DNA from 2 places in the Streptococcus sp. ST14 genome. Region 1 is predicted to be linked to the other one. Evidence: riboswitches for the same ligand, from Rfam matches in the RefSeq annotation. Region 1 holds a riboswitch; the other holds the start of a gene.

Region 1 (7,958 bases):
CGAAAAAAGACTGAAACCAGTCTTCTTTTTAAATCAAAGCTGTGATAGCCGTTACTAGGCCAAAAACGATACCTGGCGCATTCGCTGCCGCAAGGGGAATATCTCTTTCTTTCTTGAAAAGACCGTAATAAACCCATAGACTACAGTTGATGGCTGCGACCAAGGGTTGGATGAAGTTGCCTTTTTGACCAGCCAAGTTGTTCATGATTTGTGGGAAGTAAGAGACATACATCATAACAGACATGAAGGTCGCTACCCAACCCAAAATTTTCATTTGTTTTTCAGACATTTTCAAAACCTCTTTCATTTTTATGAATCATATTTTATAATCTTTTTTCAAAACAATCAAGACTTTGTAGCTTTTGTTATGAAGATGTAAACTATCACAATCTTGTGATAAGAAAAAGACCGGATTGCTCCGATCTTTTAATAATTCGCATTCTCAATTTCTGTTTTAAAAATAGCTAAGGTTAACGTCAAATGACTACGCGCCCTATTTCATACGATAAAAATCAATCACTAAACCAGCAGGGCCTTTAACTAGTAGCGATTCCGTCCCCCAATCAGTTACAGCCGAACCGTGTAAAATCTCGACACCAAGCTCTTTTAACCGTTGGTAGTTCTGCTCTACATCCTCAACCTCAATGTGAAGAATGATTCCTGACTGAAAGTTTTCCAAAGGAACCAAATGATTTTGCGATAACATGAGGCAGTGACTGCCAATCGTGAACTGTGCAAAACTGTCGTCAACATAATCGGCTTTTTTATCCAAAATACGCTCCAAGTCAGCACAGACTTGAGGAACATCTGAAACGATGATATCTAATTGATTTAAATTCATTTACTATCCTCCAGAAAAAGACCGGATTGCTCCGATCTTTTCAAGTTAGACTCTTGAAAATCAAAGAATAAAATCTACAAAGTTTACATTTGATTTTCGACGAGAGGAATTATTTGATTGCGCGTGATTGCAATCCTTCTTCTTCCAAGAAGAGGCGGAATGGTACGAGTTCTTCTGCTTCGTATTTTTCCTTGAAGGCTTTGATTGCTTCTTCTGAGTGTTGTTTTGGATCCAATTCAAGTACTTCTACTGGAAGTGGACGATGTTGAGAGATGCGAGCATCGATCACAACAGTTTTACCTTCTTTGTTCAATTTAACAGCTTCTGCAACAACTGCATCGATATCTTCGATACGGTCAACTGTAAATCCTACAGCACCCTGCGCTTCAGCGATTTTCGCATAGTCAGCATTAGGGAAGTCACAACCAAACAAGTGTTTGTTTGTGTCTTCGTATTTGTCCTTGATGAAGGCATATTTACCATTTGAGAAGACAACGTTGATAACTGGAAGGTCGTATTGAACGTTTGTGATCACGTCTGGGTAGCACATGTTGAATGCACCGTCACCCATGATGTTCCATACTTGGCGATCAGGATTGTCTTTCTTAGCAGCGATACCACCAGGAAGGGCAATACCCATTGTCGCAAAGAGTGGAGATGTACGCCACATGTTCTTAGGCGTCATGTGAAGGTGACGAGTAGATGTTTGAGTAGTGTCACCTACGTCGATTGAGTAGATAGCGTCTTGATCAGCATGTTTGTTGATTGCATTGTAAACTTGGTACAATTGCAATTCACCCTCAGTTTTACCTTCGAGTTTGTTCATGTAATCACGCCAGTTTTGGTTGTTCTTCACGTTTGCACGCCACCATGGAGTTGATTCAACTGGGTTCACTTTGTCAAGGATAGCTTTCGCTGCTTGACCTGCATCACCAAGGATAGAAGCGTCAAGGGCATGACGTTTACCAAGTTTGTAAGGGTCGATATCGACTTGGATGAATTTTTCAGTGTTCTTGAAGGCTTCGTAAACTTCAGCAAATGGGAAGTTTGAACCAAGGAAAAGAACTGTGTCTGCTTCAAAGACCACTTCGTTGGCTGGTTTCCAACCAACACGGTAAGCAGAACCTGTCAAACCTTCGTAGTTCCATTCAAAGGCTTCAAAGTTTTTACCAGTTGTGATGATTGGTGCTTTGATTTTACGTGACAATTCAGTAATCACTTCACCAGCTTTAACACCACCGTAACCAGCGTAGATAACTGGGCGTTCAGCATTGTTCAAGATTTCAACTGCTTTGTCAATTTCAACTTCGTTCAAGGCAGGAGCGATGAATGAACGTTCGTATGAACCTGAACCATAGTATGAGTTTTCGTCGATTTCTTGGAAACCAAAGTTTACTGGGATTTCAACAACAGCTGGACCTTTTTTAGAAACTGCAGCACGGCAAGCTTCGTCGATTACTTTTGGCAATTGCTCAGCGTAAGCTACACGTTTGTTGTAAACAGCGATACCGTTGTACATTGGGTTTTGGTTCAATTCTTGGAAGGCATCCATGTTGAGTTCGTTAACTGGACGTGATCCAAGGATAGCAAGGAATGGAGTGTTATCCATAGCTGCATCGTAAACACCGTTAATCAAGTGAGTCGCACCTGGACCACCTGAACCAACTGCAACTCCGATTGAGCCGCCGAATTTAGCTTGCATGACCGCTGCAAGAGCACCTGTTTCTTCGTGGCGAACTTGCAAGAAGCGGATATCTTTGTCTTCAGCCAAAGCATCCATCAATGAGCTGAGTGTTCCTGATGGGATACCGTAGATTGTGTCTACGCCCCATGTTTTCAATACGTTGAGCATTGCTGCAGATGCAGTAATTTTCCCTTGAGTCATAATGATAACTCTCCTTCAAATATTTTTAAAACTTGATAAATCCGTTTTCATATACTAATTGGAAACATTTCAGCAAATTTTTACTCTACTACTTTACCACATTTGTTTTGGGTATCCTAAGAATGTGCTCAGAAGTTTTTATTCTCTATTACAGTACAGTTTGAAAACGTTTTTAATATCTGTTTTATAATAAAAAGCGAGCAAGCTCGCTTTTAGTCTATCTTGGTAACGTTTAGCATGAGTGAACTAATCAAAACAGATACAGAACTAAAAGCCATGGCTAGACCAGCCAGTTCTGGGTTGAGCACCAAACCAATACCTGAAAAGACTCCTGCTGCAATCGGAATACCAATGAGGTTATAGATAGAAGCCCAGAAAAGATTGAGTAGAATACGATTAAAGGTCTTCTTACTCATATCAAAAGCACGTGCCAATCCTAGTAAATTGTTGGTTGTAAGGACAAGATCTGCTGATTCAATGGCAATATCTGTCCCAGAGCCCATGGCAATTCCGACATCTGCTACACTGAGGGCCGGCGCATCATTGATACCATCTCCAACAAAGGCCAATTTCCCATTCTTTTGAAGCTTGTGAATTTCATGTGCCTTTTCCTCTGGCAAGACATTTGCGATTACTTCTTCGATACCAATTTGTTCTGCAATCGCATGGGCTACTCCAGCATTATCTCCAGTAAGCATGACCGTTCTAAGACCACGTTTTTTCAATTTAGCAATAGCTTCTTTGGCATTTTCCTTAGGGACATCCTGCAAGGCAATTAAGCCTTTTAACTGACCATCCACGGATAGGAAGACAACTGTTTTTGCTTCTTTCTCAAGCAAATCAAATCGTTCTTGATAATCATGTGGAATAGCAAGGTCAGCTAAGAGCTTAGCATTCCCCAGCAAGACTTGCTTACCATTAATAATCCCAGTCACACCTTTTCCATGCAAGGCTTGGAAGTTTTCCACTGGGTAAAGGCTAATTCCTAGTTCAGATGCACGATTAACAATAGCTTGAGCTAGCGGGTGTTGAGATACATCTTCCAGTGAAGCAGCCAAACTTAGCACTTCTCCTTCATCTCCGATAACATCTGTCACTACTGGCTTCCCTTCGGTCAAGGTTCCTGTCTTATCAAAAACAACCGTTTGAACTTTTTGGATTTCCTGTAGAACTGTACCATTTTTGAGAAGAATCCCCATCTTGGCACTTCGTCCTGTTCCAACCATGAGGGCTGTTGGTGTCGCAAGACCTAGGGCACAAGGACAGGCAATAATCAAGACTGCAACACCATAGAGAAGCGACGTTACAAAACTTTCACCAAGAAAAACAAACCAGATCCAAAAAGTAAGGAGTCCTAAAATGACAACTGCTGGTACGAAAATTCCAGAAATCTTGTCTGTCAAATCTTGAATAGGAGCACGACTGGTTTGAGCTTTCTTCACAAAGTCTACAATCTGAGCCAACATGGTTTCAGAACCTACTTTTTCAGCTCTAAAAATGATCGTACCACTATTATTGATGGTTGAACCAATGACAGCATCTCCAACTGATTTATCGACTGGAATACTTTCCCCAGTTACCATTGATTCATCAATACTAGTTTCTCCTTCTATTACAGTCCCATCAACGGCAATTTTTTCACCTGGTCGAACGCGAATGAGATCCCCAACTTTGACTTGTTCTAGAGGTATTTGAACATAAACATCATCACGCAAAACCTCTGCTGTTTTTGCTTGTAGGTCTAATAATTTTTCGACTGCCTGCGAAGTATTTTTTCGCATTTTTTCCTCAAAAACTGCTCCCAAAAGAATGAAGAAGAGGATAAATGCAGCACTTTCAAAGTAAACGGGCAGACCAGTGAAGAGGGCAACTAAGCTATAGAAATAGGCCACTAGGGTTCCCAGAGCAACCAAGGTATCCATGTTGGAATTGTGCTTTTTAAAACTAGCCCAGGCGCTTCTGATATATGGAACTCCAGCTACCAGCATAATGGGGGTTGTGGCTAAAAAGGTGCCCCAACGCATGACTTGGTGACTAATTCCTCCTGTAGACATCCCAATCATAAGAATCACAAGAGGCACAGTAAAGATACTAGTAATCCAAAAACGTTGTAAAAGACTGAGAGACTTTTTGGTTTTTTCAACAACGGTGTAGGTTCCCTTTTGCATCTTCATGCCACAAGAAAACTCGTGCTCACCCAAGTCTTGAGGCGTAAAGCGAATAATTTTTTCCTCATCTTGAGCGATTGGTTCTAGAATCCCTTCTTCTTCGAAGAGAACTTCTTTATAACAGTTTGAAGGTGTCACACGGTGAAAAGTAATCTCAGCAGGAATCCCTTTTTGCAGTTGAATGTGGGCTGGATGGTAGCCTTTGTCTGCCGTGATACGGATTTTTTGAACACCATTTTCAAGACTTGCTTTTACAATTTCAGTCATATCATTCTCCTATTCTACAATCATCTTACCGTGCATCATATTCATGCCACATGCAAAGCCAAATTCTCCAGCCTGTTCAGGCGTGATTTCCACTACATACTCTTCCCCCATAGGCAAGTCCGCATGCACACCAAAATCTGGAAAGACGATCTGATCCAAACAAGGTGAAGGATCCTTACGGTCAAAGACAATGCGGGCTGGCACTGATTTCTTAAGAATAATCAACTCAGGCGTATATCCCCCTTTGACTTCCACTCGAATCTCTTGGTAGCCATTTTTTTGCTGGGCCTTTTGTCCAGATTTTTCAGGCTTTTTGAAAAACCAAAACAAGATAAACGCGATAAGGGCAATACAAATAATGGTTACAATACTATTTAACATGACGTCTCCTTTACATACAATTACATTTTACTTCTGTTACAGCGCTTGATTTCTTCTCAGAAATCACAGCTTCCAAATCTTCCAAGTCAGCCTGAGTAAAATCACATTCCACAATCAAGTCAGCCAACAAGTTCTTAATCCTACGAGAACAAACCTTGTCCTTGATATCTTGGACAAGTAAATCCCGACTTTGGTCCAAAGTTAAAAGGGCTGAATAGACAAAGAACTTGCCTTCTTTTTTCCTTGTCAGACACTCTTTCTCAACCAAACGAGCCAAAAGAGTTTGAATCGTTGACTTGGACCAGTCGAACCGCTCCGCCAGAACCCTGATCAAATCGCTACTGGTCTGCTCGCCCTGCATCCAGATAATCTTCATGACCTGCCATTCTGCATCCGAAATCTGCATTGTTATTCCTCCTAAATCTACATTTGTCGATTACAGTTATTAGTATACTCCGAAAATCTACATTTGTCAACTATAATTTTTATTATTTTTTCGAAAAATAGAATTCCAATCATGTAACGAGAGATTTGCAGTCAAATTTTACTATATAAACTATAAAAATATGCTATACTGAAGAAAAAAGAAAACAACCACTAGGGGTGCGTAAAGCTGAGATTAACGACTGTTAGATCCCTTTGACTCAATCTAGGTAATGCTAGCTGATGGAAGTGGAAAATAGTGAGGACTACCCAGTCTTCTATTACTTTCCTAAAACAGACCAGCTTGTTCTTGAGAATACAAACTTCAGTTGGTTGGGAGGTTTTAGATGACTTATTTACCCGTTGCTCTAACCATTGCTGGGACAGACCCTAGTGGCGGTGCTGGCATTATGGCTGACTTAAAGTCATTCCAAGCTAGAGATGTCTATGGAATGGCCGTTGTGACCAGCCTTGTCGCTCAAAATACCAGAGGTGTTCAATTAATCGAGCACGTCTCCAACCAAATGCTGGAAGCTCAATTGGAAAGTGTCTTTTCGGATATCAAGCCCCAGGCTGTAAAAACTGGTATGTTGGCAACTACTGAAATCATGGAGATTATCCAACCCTATCTTAAAAAACTGGACTGCCCCTACGTGCTGGACCCTGTTATGGTCGCAACAAGCGGTGATACCCTGATAGATACTAGTGCGAGAAGCTACCTAAAAACAAACCTGCTTCCCCTTGCGACTATTATTACACCCAATCTTCCTGAGGCAGAAGAAATTGTTGGTTTCTCAATTCATAATCCAGAAGAAATGCAACGTGCCGGTCGCCTGATTATAAGAGAATTTGGTCCTCAGTCCGTTGTTATCAAAGGTGGCCATCTTGAAGGTGGTGCCAAGGATTTCCTCTTTACCAAGGAGGAGCAATTTGTCTGGGAAAGTCCTCGAATTCAAACCTGTCACACCCATGGTACTGGATGTACTTTTGCTGCAGTGATTACGGCTGAACTTGCCAAGGGCAGAAGTCTTTATCAGGCAGTGGATAAGGCCAAGGCCTTTATCACAAAAGCCATCCAAGACGCCCCTCAACTCGGTCATGGTTCTGGTCCAGTCAACCATACAAGCTTTAAAGATTAAGAAAAAACTCTCTAGTTCCCACTATAAGGGAATTAGAGAGTTTTTGATTAGGAAATCATGTCATCTAGCTTTGTTAAAAAAGCTTGCGTTTTTGCCTCTATATCTTCTGCCTGCATCAAATCACGGACAACGGCTACCCCTGCTATACCAGTTTCAGCAAGTTGGTCAATATTCTCTGACGTCAATCCTCCGATAGCAACTACTGGAATGGCGACCGTTTGGCAAATGGTTTTCAAGGTTGAAATCAGGGTGATAGGTGCATTTTCTTTGGTAGTTGTCGGGAAAATAGCTCCTGTCCCCAAGTAATCTGCACCCGATGTTTCTGCTTCAAGAGCTCTTTTTACTGTTTTAGCTGTGACACCGAGGATTTTGTCAGGACCCAAGACTTGGCGGGCAACGGAAACTGGTAGCTCATCGTCGCCAATATGCAGACCTGCAGCATCTACTGCAAGACAAACATCCAAACGATCATCGATAATCAAGGGTACCTGATAGGCATCTGTTATTTCCTTGACTTGTTTTGCCAGTTGATAGTATTGATTGGTAGTGAGGTTTTTTTCTCGTAGTTGGATGATGGTAACACCTGAACGGCAGGCCGTCTCAACTTTTTCAAGAAAGCTTTCCAAGGAATCTTGGTAGCGATTAGTTACCAGATATAGTCTGAGTGCTTCTCTATTCATAAAGGTCTCCTTTAATAGCATCTAGCCAGTTTTCATCTCTTTTTAGGAGAGAGAGCTGATTGAGAACTTGGTAACGAAAACCTTCCAATCCCATTCCTTGAACAAGAATTCTCTCAGCAGCGATATTGAGATAAGAAACTGCTAGGCAGGAAGCTTCAAAGGCAGTCTTTCCTT
Region 2 (7,958 bases), on a different contig from region 1:
CAGCTAATCCTGGTGCGACAAATCCAGCTAAAATGACCAAAGAAGAGTTGATGAAGGCTTTGGATGAACTTGAGGAACAGGCTATTAGTGATATTAAGGATAAGGAAGCGATTGAGGACAAAGAGGATGCAGCTGAAGCTGTGAAGGAATATATCGGTAAGATGTATATTTCAGATACTCTTGAGTCTGGAGAGCTTAGCTTAGATAATATCATCGCTGAATTGCCAGAAGGTGCAGAAGATAAGGCTGTGGTAACAGGTCCTGAAGTTCAAACTAATAAAAAATTATCTACTGAGGAGAAGGCTCTACTAGACCAGGCTGAAAAAGATGCCAAAGAACAAGTTTCTCAAGCGACGGATGCTCTGGTTCAAGCCCTAGAATCTCTTGAAAATGCTGTAATTGAAGATATTAAAAAAGACGCTTCAATCACCGATAAAGAAACGGCCATCAAAGAAGCCAAAGAAGAGATTGGTAAAGAAAATCTTTTGAAGGCTATCGCAGATGAGGATTTGGAGATTGGTGATGTTATTGTAGACTGGCCAGCAGATACAAGCGAGCATAAAACAGTAGCTGAACCTGTATCAGAATTCACAGATGAAGACCAAGCTAAGTTAGATGAAGCTGATAAAGAGGCTCAGGTTGATGCAGCCAAAGTTCGCTCAGATTTAATCGCTACCTTAGAAAAAATTGAAAAATCAACCATAGATGACATCAACAAGGATGCCACTATCACTGATAAGGAAGCAGCGATCAAGGCGGCTAAAGAAGTGATTGGCAAGGACGGCATCTTGAAAGCTATCGAAGAAGGCGACATTGATGCCTCAGACTTGTTAGATGATTTCTTAGCAGAAGACAGTGACCAGGTAACACCAGCCGAAGCGATGAGCCAAGAAGATTTCTCAAGTCAAGACCAAGCAAAACTCGCTGCAGCGGACAAGGAAGCGGCTGAGGAAGCCAAGAAAGAGGAAGAAGCTAAGCAAGCTGCAGAAGAAAAAGCTCACAGCGAATTGCTTTCAACGCTTGAAGGTATCGAAAAATCAACCATCGACGACATCAACAAAGATGCTACTATCACTGATAAGGACGCGGCGATCAAAGCAGCTAAAGAAGTGATTGGCAAGGATGCTATCTTGAAAGCTATCGAAGAAGGCGATATCGAAGCGTCCGACTTACTGGCAGATTTCTTGGCAGAAGACAGCGATCAGGTAACACCAGCCGAAGCAAAAACTCAATCTCAACTTTCAAGCCAAGACCAAGCTAAACTCGCTACAGCCGACAAGGAAGCAGCGGAGGAAGCAGCAAAAGTTCGCTCAGATTTAATCGCTACCCTAGAAAAAATTGAAAAAGAGACCATCGACGACATCACCAAGGATGCCACTATCACTGATAAGGAAGCAGCGATTAAGGCGGCTAAAGAAGTGATTGGCAAGGACGGCATCTTGAAAGCTATCGAAGATGGAGATATTGAAGCATCTGACTTGTTAGATGATTTCTTGGCAGAAGACAGCGATCAGGTGACACCGGCCGAAGCGATGAGCCAAGAAGATTTCTCAAGCCAAGACCAAGCTAAACTGGCTGCAGCCGACAAGGAAGCAGCAGAAGAAAATAGTAATGTGAAAAAACTTGAGCTAAGTAAATTAGAAGAGCAAGTTGCTAAGATTAAAGCACAATTATCAAGTTTACAAGTTTCTGGTGACAAGAATAGTCAAGTAAAAGACTTGCAACAAGCTTTAGTCGACTATGAGGATGCTATTAAGGCTCTAAGTAGTGTTATGTCAGCTGTTCTTGAAATTGAAGACTTTAAAGGTGGGGTGAACGCAGTAGAAGCTGCAACTGCAGAGTTGCCAGAATACAACAAAGGTGCAAATGCGGTAGAAGCTGCTGTAAATGAACTCCCAGCCTATGCAGAAAGTGGCGCTCCAGTCGTAGCGAACGTTCCAGCTTACGGAGAAAGCGGTGCCCCAATAGTAAACAACACTCCGCCTTATGGAGAAAGTGGCGCTCCAGCCGTAGCGAATGTTCCAGCTTACGGAGAAAGCGGTACACCAATAGTAAACAACACTCCGCCTTATGCAGAAAGTGGCGCTCCAGTCGTAGCGAATGTTCCAGCTTATGGAGAAAGCGGAACACCAATAGTAAACAATGCTCTGCCTTATGGAGAAAGTGGCGCTCCAGCCGTAGCGAATGTTCCAGCTTATGGAGAAAGTGGTGCCCAGCCCTAGCAAATGTTCCAGTTTATGGAGAAAGTGGTGCTCCGGCAGTGGCTACTATTCCAGCCTATGCTGAAAAGATTGAGCCTGCAGTAAATGAAGTTCCGGAATACACTGGCAGTGTAGCTCCTTTGGCTACAAACCCTACTCTTGGAACTGAACAAGATCGTACCTATAAAGCGCCTGCAGCAACGGATGAGCAACTCCTTCCAAATACAGGAAGTAAAGATGCTTCAGCAGTCGCATCACTAGGATTTGTTGGTCTCCTTCTTGGTTTGCTACCATTTGCAAAGAGAAAATTTAATAAATAAATCGCATGAAATCAATAAAAGAAAAGGATTTGAATGGTCCTTTTCTTTTTTATGGTGAAATAGGGACAAGTCCACGTTTTTCAGCTCTTTCCGATGGTATTTTTCCTTGCTTTCCTTTATAATGGGTGTATGGACAAGAAAAAATTATTATTAATTGATGGATCTTCAGTTGCTTTTCGAGCTTTTTTTGCGCTCTATCAGCAGTTGGATCGTTTTAAAAATGCTAATGGCCTTCATACCAATGCAATCTATGGCTTTCAACTCATGTTGAATCATGTCTTAGAGCGGGTTGAGCCCAGCCATGTTTTGGTAGCCTTTGATGCAGGCAAGACGACTTTCCGAACAGAGATGTATGCAGACTACAAGGGTGGCCGTGCTAAAACTCCAGATGAGTTTCGTGAGCAATTTCCCTTCATTCGTGAGTTGTTAGACCACCTTGGGATTCGCCATTATGAGTTGGCTCAGTATGAAGCGGATGATATCATCGGGACTCTTGGTCGTTTGGCTGAGAAAGATTCCTTCGATGTGACAATCGTTAGCGGAGACAAGGACTTGATCCAGTTGACCGATGAGCGTACGGTGGTCGAGATTTCCAAGAAAGGTGTGGCTGAGTTTGAGGCCTTTACACCAGCTTACCTTATGGAAAAGATGGGCCTCACACCAGCTCAGTTTATAGATCTCAAAGCCCTGATGGGGGATAAGTCTGATAATATCCCTGGCGTCACTAAAATTGGTGAAAAGACGGGCATCAAGCTCTTGCTGGAACACGGCTCGCTCGAGGGTATTTATGAACATATCGATGGGATGAAGGCTTCTAAGATGAAGGAAAATCTCATCAATGACAAGGAACAAGCCTTCCTGTCTAAAACCTTGGCGACTATTGAGACTCATGCACCTATTGAGATTGGCCTTGATGATTTGGTCTATAGTGGACCAGATGTGGAAAATCTCGGAAAATTCTATGATGAGATGGGCTTCAAACAACTCAAGCAAGCTCTAAATGTTTCATCAACGGATACGCCTGAAAGTTTGGATTTCACTATTGTTGACCACGTCAGTCAAGACATGCTGAGCGCAGACTCTATCTTCCACTTTGAGCTTTTTGGTGAGAATTACCATACAGATGATTTGGTTGGTTTTGCCTGGTCCTGTGGGGATAAACTTTACGCTACAGATAAACTTGAGCTCTTACAGGAGTCGATTCTCAAGGATTTTCTAGAAAAAACACCTCTGAAAGTGTATGACTTTAAGAAAGCGAAGGTTCTTTTAAATCGCTTGGACTTGAACCTGCAGGCCCCTGCTTTTGACAGTCGCTTGGCCAAGTACCTTCTCTCTACTGTCGAGAATAATGAAATTTCAACCATTGCGAGTCTTTATGGTCAGACTTACATAGTCGACGATGAGACCTTTTACGGCAAGGGGGTCAAGAAGGCAATTCCTGAACGGGAAAAATTCTTGGAACACCTAGCTCGCAAGGTTGCTGTATTGGTTGAGACGGAGCCGGTTTTACTTGAAAAACTCAGTGAACATGGACAGTTAGACCTTCTCTATGACATGGAGCAACCTCTGGCTTTTGTCCTTGCTAAGATGGAAATTGCTGGGATCAAGGTCAAAAAAGAAACCCTACTTGAAATGCAGGCTGAAAATGAGGTCGTCATTGAGCAACTCACTCAAGAGATTTACGAACTGGCTGGTGAGGAGTTTAATATCAACTCGCCTAAGCAGTTGGGCGTCCTTCTCTTTGAAAAGCTCGGTCTTCCTCTAGAATACACCAAGAAAACCAAGACAGGTTACTCAACAGCAGTGGATGTGTTAGAGCGCCTAGCTCCTATTGCGCCAATTGTTAAGAAAATTCTAGACTATCGTCAGATTGCTAAAATTCAATCGACTTACGTGGTTGGCTTGCAGGATTGGATTTTAGATGATGGCAAGATTCACACGCGCTATGTGCAGGATTTGACTCAGACTGGGCGTCTGTCTAGTGTAGATCCAAACTTGCAAAATATTCCTGTGCGTTTGGAACAAGGCCGTCTCATTCGTAAGGCTTTTGTGCCAGAGTGGGAGGATAGTGTACTACTCAGTTCGGACTATTCACAGATTGAGTTGCGCGTTTTGGCTCATATTTCTAAAGATGAGCACTTAATTAAGGCTTTCCAAGAAGGAGCTGACATCCATACTTCAACGGCCATGCGGGTCTTTGGAATTGAACGCCCTGAGGATGTGACTCCAAACGACCGTCGTAATGCCAAGGCGGTTAACTTTGGAGTGGTTTACGGAATTTCAGACTTTGGCTTGTCTAATAATCTGGGCATCAGCCGTAAAGAGGCTAAAGCCTACATCGATACCTATTTTGAACGCTTCCCAGGTATTAAAAACTACATGGATGAAGTGGTGCGTGAGGCGCGTGATAAGGGTTATGTAGAGACTCTCTTCAAGCGTCGTCGCGAGTTGCCAGATATCAATTCGCGCAACTTTAACATTCGTGGTTTTGCAGAGCGGACAGCTATCAACTCCCCTATCCAGGGATCTGCAGCAGATATTCTCAAGATTGCTATGATTCAACTAGACAAAGCTCTAGTTGAAGGTGGCTATCAGACCAAGATGCTCTTGCAAGTGCATGATGAAATCGTCCTTGAGGTTCCAAAATCAGAACTAGCAGCCGTTAAAGCTCTAGTGAAACAAACCATGGAAGAAGCCATCCAGCTCAGTGTTCCCCTCATTGCAGATGAAAATGAAGGAGCAACCTGGTACGAGGCTAAATAAGAAAGCTATGATAGAGTTTGAAGCATTTGACTTCAAACTCTTTTTCATGATTTTCTGTAAGCAGTTTCCTTGACTTTTCCTAGTATTTGCGTTACTATATTTCCATATAAGATATGGGAGTCTGTGTACAGTCTGAGAGGAAGTGTTAAACTTCGACCGCACCTGATCTGGGTAATGCTAGCGTAGGGAACGATACTTAGCCGAATTCTGCACCTTTTCCATATATGGCAAAGGTTTTTCTTTTTGTCAAAGGGAAACCTGAGAAAAGGAGGTTTTTATGAAAGCAAGCATTGCCTTGCAAGTCTTGCCCCTATCACAGGGGATTGATCGAATTGCTATTATCGATCAGGTGATTGCTTATCTGCAAGCTCAGTCCGCGACCATGGTAGTGACACCATTTGAAACGGTTTTGGAAGGAGAGTTTGATGAGCTCATGCGCATTCTCAAAGAAGCGCTTGAAGTGGCTGGGCAGGAGGCAGATAATGTCTTTGCAAATGTCAAAATAAATGTAGGAGAAATTTTAAGCATCGATGAGAAACTTGAAAAGTATACTGAGACGACACATTAGTCTATTGGGTTTTCTAGGAGTCTTGTCAATCTGGCAGTTAGCGGGAATATTCAAACTTTTACCCAAGTTTATCCTACCAACTCCTTTTGAAATTCTCCAGGCCTTTGTTCGTGACAGAGAATTTCTCTGGCACCATAGCTGGGCGACCTTGAGAGTGGCTTTACTCGGACTAGTCTTAGGAGTCTTGATTGCCTGTATCATGGCTGTGCTTATGGACAGTCTGACTTGGCTCAATGATCTTATCTACCCTATGATGGTGGTTGTTCAGACCATTCCGACCATTGCTATAGCTCCTATCTTGGTCTTGTGGCTAGGCTATGGAATTTTGCCCAAGATTGTCTTGATAATCCTGACAACAACCTTCCCTATCATCGTCAGCATTTTGGATGGTTTTAGGCATTGTGACAAGGATATGCTGACCTTGTTTAGTCTGATGCGAGCGAATCCTTGGCAAATCCTGTGGCATTTTAAAATCCCGGTCAGTCTACCTTACTTTTATGCAGGTCTGAGGGTCAGTGTCTCCTACGCCTTTATCACAACCGTGGTGTCTGAGTGGTTGGGAGGCTTTGAAGGACTAGGTGTCTACATGATTCAGTCTAAAAAACTGTTTCAGTATGATACCATGTTTGCCATTATTATTCTGGTGTCGATTATCAGCCTTTTGGGTATGAAATTGGTCGATATTAGTGAAAAATATGTGATTAAATGGAAACGTCCCTAAGATAAGGATGTTTTAGAAAAAGAAAAGAGGAAATGAAAATGAAGAAAACATGGAAAGTGTTTTTAACGCTTGTGACAGCTCTTGTAGCTGTCGTGCTGGTGGCTTGTGGTCAAGGGACTGCTTCTAAGGACAATAAAGAAGCAGAACTCAAGAAGATTGACTTTATCCTAGACTGGACGCCAAATACTAACCACACAGGGCTGTATGTTGCCAAGGAAAAAGGTTATTTCAAAGAAGCTGGAGTGGATGTTGATTTGAAATTGCCACCTGAAGAAAGCTCATCTGACTTGGTGATCAATGGCAAGGCACCATTTGCTATCTATTTCCAAGACTACATGGCTAAGAAATTGGAAAAAGGCGCAGGAATCACTGCCGTTGCAGCTATTGTAGAACACAATACATCAGGAATCATCTCTCGTAAATCTGACAATGTAGCTAGTCCAAAGGACTTGGTTGGTAAGAAATACGGAACTTGGAATGATCCAACTGAACTTGCTATGTTGAAAACCTTGGTAGAATCACAAGGCGGAGACTTTGAGAAGGTCGAAAAAGTACCAAACAACGATTCAAACTCAATCACACCGATTGCCAATGGCGTTTTTGACACTGCTTGGATTTACTACGGTTGGGATGGAATCCTTGCTAAATCTCAAGGCGTAGACGCTAACTTCATGTATTTGAAAGACTATGTCAAGGAGTTTGACTACTACTCACCAGTTATCATCGCAAATAATGACTATTTGAAAGACAATAAAGAAGAAGCCCGTAAAGTCATCCAAGCTATCAAAAAAGGCTACCAATATGTTATGGAGCATCCAGAGGAAGCAGCAGATATCCTCATTAAGAACGCACCTGAACTTCAGGAAAAACGTGACTTTGTTATCGAATCTCAAAAATACTTGTCAAAAGAATACGCAAGCGACAAGGAAAAATGGGGACAATTTGACGCTGACCGCTGGAATGTCTTCTACAAATGGGACAAAGAAAATGGTATCCTTAAAGAAGACTTGACAGACAAAGGCTTCACTAACGAATTTGTAAAATAATGACAGAAATTAGACTAGAACACGTAAGCTATGCCTATGGCGATGAAAAGATTTTAGAGGACATCAACCTGCAGGTGACTTCGGGTGAAGTGGTTTCTATCCTAGGTCCAAGTGGTGTTGGAAAGACCACTCTCTTTAACCTAATCGCTGGGATTTTAGAAGTCCAGTCTGGGCGAATTGTCCTTGATGGCGAGGAAAATCCTAAGGGGCGCGTGAGTTATATGTTGCAAAAGGATTTACTCTTGGAGCATAAGACAGTCCTTGGCAATATTATCCTGCCCCTCTTGATTCAAAAGGTTGATAAGGCAGAAGCCATTGCTAGCGCGGATGAAATCCTTG

The links. Region 1 has a riboswitch for thiamine pyrophosphate ahead of thiD (bifunctional hydroxymethylpyrimidine kinase/phosphomethylpyrimidine kinase). Riboswitches for the same ligand answer to the same signal wherever they lie in the genome.
Region 2: it holds a riboswitch for thiamine pyrophosphate, as region 1 does, so the genes downstream of both, ACIY19_RS02210 (thiamine-binding protein) here and thiD (bifunctional hydroxymethylpyrimidine kinase/phosphomethylpyrimidine kinase) in region 1, are expected to answer to the same signal.

Annotation. Positions count from the first base shown of each region.
Region 1 is NZ_JBJUSF010000024.1:5,713-13,670, reverse strand. Features, by position in the region: gene ACIY19_RS08025 (SemiSWEET family transporter) at 29-289, opposite strand; gene ACIY19_RS08020 (VOC family protein) at 494-841, opposite strand; gene spxB (pyruvate oxidase) at 951-2,726, opposite strand; gene ACIY19_RS08010 (heavy metal translocating P-type ATPase) at 2,939-5,161, opposite strand; gene ACIY19_RS08005 (cupredoxin domain-containing protein) at 5,171-5,542, opposite strand; gene ACIY19_RS08000 (CopY/TcrY family copper transport repressor) at 5,553-5,948, opposite strand; TPP riboswitch at 6,132-6,230, shown strand; gene thiD (bifunctional hydroxymethylpyrimidine kinase/phosphomethylpyrimidine kinase) at 6,313-7,104, shown strand; gene thiE (thiamine phosphate synthase) at 7,152-7,784, opposite strand; gene ACIY19_RS07985 (hydroxyethylthiazole kinase) at 7,777-7,958, opposite strand, start outside.
Region 2 is NZ_JBJUSF010000004.1:45,798-53,755, reverse strand. Features, by position in the region: partial or broken gene ACIY19_RS02220 (SIALI-17 repeat-containing surface protein) at 1-2,521, shown strand, start outside; gene polA (DNA polymerase I) at 2,651-5,284, shown strand; TPP riboswitch at 5,388-5,490, shown strand; gene ACIY19_RS02210 (thiamine-binding protein) at 5,562-5,852, shown strand; gene ACIY19_RS02205 (ABC transporter permease) at 5,815-6,573, shown strand; gene ACIY19_RS02200 (ABC transporter substrate-binding protein) at 6,612-7,619, shown strand; gene ACIY19_RS02195 (ABC transporter ATP-binding protein) at 7,619-7,958, shown strand, end outside.